2 regions of the Glaciimonas sp. GG7 genome follow, and region 2 is predicted to be linked to the other one. Evidence: predicted binding sites of a transcription regulator. Region 2 holds the regulator's gene; the other holds the start of a gene.
The links. Region 2 encodes HrcA, which represses chaperone genes, less so after heat shock. Its sites were predicted from a motif close to TTAGCACTCNNNNNNNNNGAGTGCTAA; they were not measured.
Positions count from the first base shown of each region.

Region 1 (3,421 bases), on a different contig from region 2:
AATTATCGATGAGCACGGCGGTCGCATTGACTTGCACAACCGTACTGATATAAAGGGCGCAAAAATATTAATTTTGCTGTTAAAGTTAGTCCCTGCCAGTAACGCAGATAATGTTCAAAAAAGTAATTAATTCAAATCTTCATGCGTGGTACGCAAAGTCGAGCCATCAGCGAAGTGTTACTTAATCAAAAGAGCCCTGAATACCGGGTTTATCTTGAATAAATATAGAAAGTCGCACCGCGCATGCGCCTCGATCAAAGTTGCGTAGTAATATCCTTACCAAGTCCTAAAAACAATAACAAGTTTTAAAACAATCAAATACAACACACAATAATAGTGCGCTCATCGCACAAATTTTGACTGCTTTGTCAGTCAATTTTTCATGATTTGAAGCAACATAAAATGGGAAAGCTACCGCATGGCTAATATCCTGGTCGTTGATGACGAAATGGGAATTCGAGAATTATTGTCCGAAATTTTAGGAGATGAGGGGCACGTTGTTGCGACGGCAGAAAATGCACAACAAGCCAGGGAATTTCGACAAAATGGCGTGCCAGATCTGGTATTACTGGACATATGGATGCCTGATACTGATGGCGTCACGTTGCTTAAGGAATGGCAGCGCGATGGATTGCTGACGATGCCGGTGATCATGATGTCCGGTCATGCAACGATTGATACCGCTGTAGAAGCCACACGCATTGGGGCCTTGAATTTTCTCGAAAAACCGATCGCGTTGCAAAAGCTGTTAAAAGCGGTTCAGCAAGGTTTGGCGCAAGGGCCAAAAACCTCCCGTGCTCCGAACATGTTCGCGCAACCAGCGATACCTGGCGAAGTGTCAGAAATGGTCAACGGTAGTAATTTTGGTGCTTCGACAACCTTGGAAACGCCTAACCTGGCATCTCTGCCTGTTGCTGCAAACAACTCTGATAATTTGTTTTCATCCTCATTCGGCCTGCCTCTGCGCGAGGCGCGAGATGCGTTTGAGCGGGCTTATTTTGAGTATCACTTAATCCGTGAAAGCGGCAGCATGACACGTGTAGCCGAAAAAACCGGGCTAGAGCGGACTCACTTGTATCGCAAGCTCAAGCAACTCGGCGTTGATCCAGGAAAACTGTCGAAAAAAGGCGGATGACCTTTCGTCATATCGATACATTAACTGCCTCAGCCGGGCTCACCATCCTCACCATCGTCACTTTGGTAACTGGCCCTTCAGCCCTTGCTCGCGAACGCGCTATCTGGTCCGCGATGAAGGCTGATGCGGCGGGTAACGAATCCGGCAGCACGACAGCAGTCATCCTGGAGGGCTTACCTGATGGAAAATCAGATCCTGAGCCAGCGCATCCCCAGCTATTAATCAAGCGTATCGCGCCAGGTTGCCTTTGCTGCATTGGTAACCTGACGTTGCGCGTCACCCTGAACCGTCTGCTGCGTACTCGCCCAAGCCGGATATATATCAGCATCGCAGACGCCACTCATGTTGGCAGACTTTATAACTCTCTCTCACTTCCACCTTACGATGCCTGGCTAATACCGGGTGAGATCATTGCTGTCTGACGAACGTTTTGTCCGATCGAGAAATGTAAGTTACACATTCTCACAGTATTTTGATGCAAAACAGCGCAACTTCTACTAGCTAGGAATATCGAAACAATAGCCTCATAAGTACATTACTTAATGTTATTGATAGTGGTTGACTATTTCTATAATCCAATAAATTCGATTAGCACTCTATATTAGAGAGTGCTAGAATACCCGATCAAATCAGTGTGGTTTAAGACTTGTTCGCCATGAATCCCACCTGATAGTTAGGAGAAACAATGAAAAATTCGTCGTTACAAACTGCATTAATTCCAGCTGAAGCAACGCTCGCACTTGGTTTTTCAGGCACTTTAGGCAACATCGATGCGTATATTTCGGCTGTCAATCGCCTGCCGATGCTAACCCACGCCGAAGAAATTTCGCTGGCAAAAAAATTACGCGACAACAACGATTTAGCTGCAGCCCAGAAACTGGTGTTATCTCATCTTCGTTTGGTGGTATCCATTGCACGCGGTTATTTAGGCTATGGTCTGCCCCATGCCGACTTGATTCAAGAAGGAAATATCGGATTAATGAAAGCCGTTAAACGCTTTGACCCCGATCAAGGCGTGCGTCTGGTGTCCTATGCAATGCACTGGATCAAGGCAGAAATGCATGAGTACATCCTGAAGAACTGGCGCTTGGTAAAAGTGGCCACGACCAAAGCACAACGAAAACTTTTCTTCAATCTGCGCAGCCACAAAACTGGCTTGGATGCAATGACGCCTACGCAAGTTGACGCCTTGGCCAAAACCCTCAATGTCAAACGCGAAGAAGTCATCGAGATGGAAACCCGTCTCACTGGGCGCGATATCGCATTGGAGGCACCAACTGACGATGATGATGATAAGTTTGCACCTATCGCTTATCTATCCTCAGATATGCAAGAGCCGACCAAGGTGTTGGAGGCGCAACGGTATGACCGCTTGCAGTCGGAAGGCTTGGAGTCTGCATTAGGTAAGCTCGATGATCGTTCACGCCGGATTGTGGAAGCACGCTGGCTAGCAAACGATGATGGCTCCGGAGCGACACTACATGAACTCGCAAAAGAATTTGGTGTGTCAGCCGAGCGTATTCGTCAAATCGAGGTGGTTGCACTGAAGAAAATGAAAGGATCATTGGTAGCTTATTCTTAAGAAACCAATCGATGTAAAAAAAGCGCCTAATCGGCGCTTTTTTTTATTCAAATTTTTTGATCAGGAGAGCAACAACTTCAAATCATGAACAATCGGCTCTGCCCCCTGCCCGTGACGTACAAACAACCGTATATGCCCGCTCGGATCAAATACGTAACTGCCAGCGGTGTGATCGATGCTATAGCTACCTGGCGTCTTGCCGGGTACTTTTTGATAGAACACCCTAAATTCCTTGGTAACTTTTTCAGTTGCAGCAAGGTCGCCATACAGCCCCAGGAATCGTGGATCAAAAGCAGGGACATATTGGGCCAGCAAAGCCTGCGTATCCCGCTCAGGATCAACCGTAACGAACAACACTTGAACCTTATCAGCCAACGGCCCCAACTCTTTCATCACGCTCGCCATCTCTGCCATCGTGGTCGGGCAAACATCAGGGCATTGGGTAAACCCAAAAAACACAACAACCGCCTTACCCTTAAAGTCAGCCAGCGTGCGCAGTTTTCCATTGTGATCTGTTAAAGCAAAATCACGGGCATAACCAAGACCCGTGACATCGGTATTAATAAACTTGCTGTCGTGTACGGACAACGTCATTTCCTGACTGTTTGTTGCTGTCTTATCTCCGCATCCTGCCAGAGAAAAGCCCGCAATCGCAATGACGATGGCGCGCATGAACGGAGGTGAAATAGAGACAAAACGTTTTA
Region 1 is NZ_JBRIIQ010000008.1:51,385-54,805, reverse strand. It holds gene ACVBEF_RS03975 (ATP-binding protein) at 1-130, shown strand, start outside; gene ACVBEF_RS03970 (response regulator) at 419-1,135, shown strand; gene ACVBEF_RS03965 (GTPase) at 1,132-1,557, shown strand; gene rpoH (RNA polymerase sigma factor RpoH) at 1,821-2,717, shown strand; gene ACVBEF_RS03955 (SCO family protein) at 2,778-3,421, opposite strand, start outside.
Region 1: a site for HrcA is predicted at 1,724-1,750, ahead of rpoH (RNA polymerase sigma factor RpoH). Genes of this name have one in related genera too.

Region 2 (3,421 bases):
CGCCGGTCACGCCTTCGCGGGAATAGACTGCAACGTCATCGAGTTTGCGGCCCAGCGCATCGGCAATAACCTCACCCATTTTCAAGGCCGTCCCGGATGGGGCATCGATTTTATGGCGGTGATGCGCTTCGATGATTTCAATGTCGTAGCCGTGCGAAAAACTCTTCGCGGCCAGTTCCAGTAATTTCATGGTGACATTGACGCCGACGCTCATATTGGGCGCAAACAGGATGGCGGTCTTTTGCGCTGCAGCGGCAATGGCGGCCTTGCCAGCTTCGTCAAAGCCGGTGGTGCCGATAATCATCTTGATGCCATGCTCTGCGCAATACGCCAAATGCTTGAGCGTGCCTTCAGGACGCGTGAAGTCAATCAGATAGTCAGCATTGGTTAAGCCTGCCGCGAGATCGGATTCGATGGGGACACCAGCCGGTTTGCCCAGAAACGCTGCTGCGTCGGCACCAAGACCCGGGGCTGTAGCCACATCCAGCGCTCCTGCCAGCACGGCATCTTCAGCCTGTTGAATGGCTTCGATCAGCATGTGACCCATGCGCCCGGATGCGCCGGCAACGGCAATTTTCATTTGATTCATCGTGGATTGACTATTCTGATACGTTATTTGACGGGCGATGTAGGAGGAGGCAGCGGCACATCTTTGGCGATCCCGGTATTTTCAGTAGCTTTTTTGGCTTCTTTGTTACCGCCTGAAATACGGGCCAGATATTCGGCCTCGGTCGGCAGGTCGCTACCGCCTTCAACACGGCTCACAAGGCTATCTTTAAAGTATACGGTGACGCGGCTTGAGGTGACTTCGCCATTGCCCTTTTGCAGGCGGAACACATAATCCCAGCGATTCGCGTGAAACATATCCGTCAATAGCGGCGTGCCGAGTGCAAATGACACCTGATCGGTTGTCATGCCTTCTTTGACTTGGGAGATCATTTCTTTCGAAACAAAATTGCCTTGCTGAATATTGGTGCGATAAGGCGAAAAAATACCGAAAAAGCGCCGATTCTTAACAGTTTGGACACCCGCGTTTGCCGTGGTCGTGCCAGTTGCGGCTGCATTGGTGTCGGTCGGGGTAACCGGGCTGTCGATAAGGGGATTTTTTGATGCGCAGCCAGCCAGCAATGCGATGGATACAGCAGCTATGGTCAGGGAAGACTTAGGGGTCATACAGGAGAGCAACATTCGCATAAGGATCTCAATTGATTGAGCAATACTGCTAAAACGCTATATGATAAAGCAGATCATCCATTTGCGACGTAAACATGCCCAACAATCCATCCGAACTAAAAGCAAGCGGCCTTAAAGCTACTTTGCCCCGCCTCAAAATTCTGGAAATTTTCCAAAATAGTGAAGTCCGTCATCTGAGCGCTGAAGACGTCTATAAAATTCTTCTGTCTGAAAATCTCGATGTCGGTCTGGCAACAGTTTATCGTGTCTTGACGCAATTTGAGCAAGCCGGTTTATTGCAGCGCAATCATTTCGAAACCGGAAAAGCGGTCTTTGAGCTCAACGAAGGCTCACACCACGATCATTTGGTTTGTCTGGTGTGTGGCCTGGTGGAGGAGTTTTACGATGAAGAGATTGAAAATCGCCAGAAAGCAGTTGCTGCGGAGCATGGTTTTGAGATTGCCGATCATGCCTTGGCGTTATACGGTCATTGCCGGAAATGCGCTAAAAAATAATCGTCGTATCTAATCGTACTTAATACCCAAACCGCAATCACATTAAGCCAGACTAGTTCTGGCTTAATGCATTCGAGAGTAGCTTAGCCGTGATATCCACAATGGGAATGACGCGCTGATACGCCATCCGAGTCGGTCCGATCACGCCAAGCGTGCCGACGATCTTGCCGTTGACCTCATATGGCGCTGTCACGACGCTCATTTCTTCCATCGGAACTAATTGTGATTCGCCGCCGATAAAAATTTGTACGCCCGTGGCTTTGCCGGAGATATCGAGCAAGCGCATCAAATTGGTTTTTTGCTCAAACATGTCGAATAGCTTGCGCAACGAGGCCATGCTCGACGACAAGTCGGTCACGCTCAACAGATTGCGTTCGCCCGAAATCACGACATCGTCGGCATCATCCGTCATCGCGTCGCTGCCAGCCTCCACCGCAGCCTGCATCAGGCGGGTCATATCATCACGCAATTGGCGCACTTCGGTCTGCAAGCGTAGGCGTACATCATCAATGCTGTGTCCACCGTAATGTTGATTGATGTAATTAGCCGCCTGTATTAGTTGCGATGGGGTGTAATCAACGTCGGTCAGCAATAGCCGATTCTGGACATCGCCGCTTTGGCCGACGATCACCAGCAAGATACGCTTTTCAGAAAGCCTCAAAAATTCAATTTGTTGAAATACCGATTCACGCCGTGGCGTGAGCACGACACCGGCAAATTGCGATAGCGACGATAAAACTTGCGCGGCGTTGGCGATGATCTTTTGCGGGGAGTTCGATTGCAGGCGCGTTTGCATCCTGGATTCGAGCGCGCTTTCATCAATCGGCTGCACCGTCAGCAGCGTATCGACAAATACCCGATAACCACGCGGAGTAGGCACGCGTCCGGCGGAAGTGTGAGGGCTGGCAACAAAGCCCATTTCTTCCAGATCGGCCATGATGTTGCGGATGGTGGCCGGTGATAGTTCTAGCCCCGATATTTTTGAGAGCGCACGCGAGCCAACCGGCTGGCCGTCGAGAATATAACGTTCGACGAGGGCTTTAAGAAGAGTCTGAGCGCGGGTATCAAGATGCATGGCGAAAGTATTTGGTGAGAATTGACATAGCTTGTCAGTTTTTAATGGTTATATTTATACACTGTTACGCTTGCGGTGATTCAGTTGTTGACGTTATGGGTGGTTTTCTTGTGTCTGCAGCCATGCTTCGAGTTGGACCAAGTCGGTGCATTCGGCATCCGCACTGATCCCGGTTGGCAGCGTCCGCCCAAAACGATTGATCCAGACGCTGCGTAGTCCTGCTTGCCGCGCCCCGACGACGTCTAGTAGTGGATCGTCGCCAACATATACCGTCTCTTCCGGCGCAACGTTAAGTGCATCGCAAGCGGCATGAAAGATCGCCGGATCAGGCTTGGCGCAGCCGAAACTATGGGCCGCGAGGGAAATACGGAAGTGTTGCGCTAAACCGATTTTATCCAGATCGGCAAAGCCATTCGAGACTGAGCCCAGCAAAAGATGATGGCGCAGTCGGGTGAGTGCCGGTTTAACATCGTCGTATAAAGTGACCTCATGACGGGCCTTGGCAAACAGTGCCATTGCGGCATCGATCTTGCCGGTATCCTCACCGACACTCTGGAAGGCTTCCGTCAATCCGGCGTGGCGCAAGGCTGATAAATTGATCTTGAATAAGGGATCGGTAGCGCTTAACGTTTGGCGTCGCTGGCGCAGGCTCTCAATC
Region 2 is NZ_JBRIIQ010000011.1:49,901-53,321, reverse strand. It holds gene dapB (4-hydroxy-tetrahydrodipicolinate reductase) at 1-589, opposite strand, end outside; gene ACVBEF_RS04955 (outer membrane protein assembly factor BamE) at 613-1,173, opposite strand; gene fur (ferric iron uptake transcriptional regulator) at 1,269-1,688, shown strand; gene hrcA (heat-inducible transcriptional repressor HrcA) at 1,741-2,763, opposite strand; gene ACVBEF_RS04940 (HAD family hydrolase) at 2,857-3,421, opposite strand, start outside.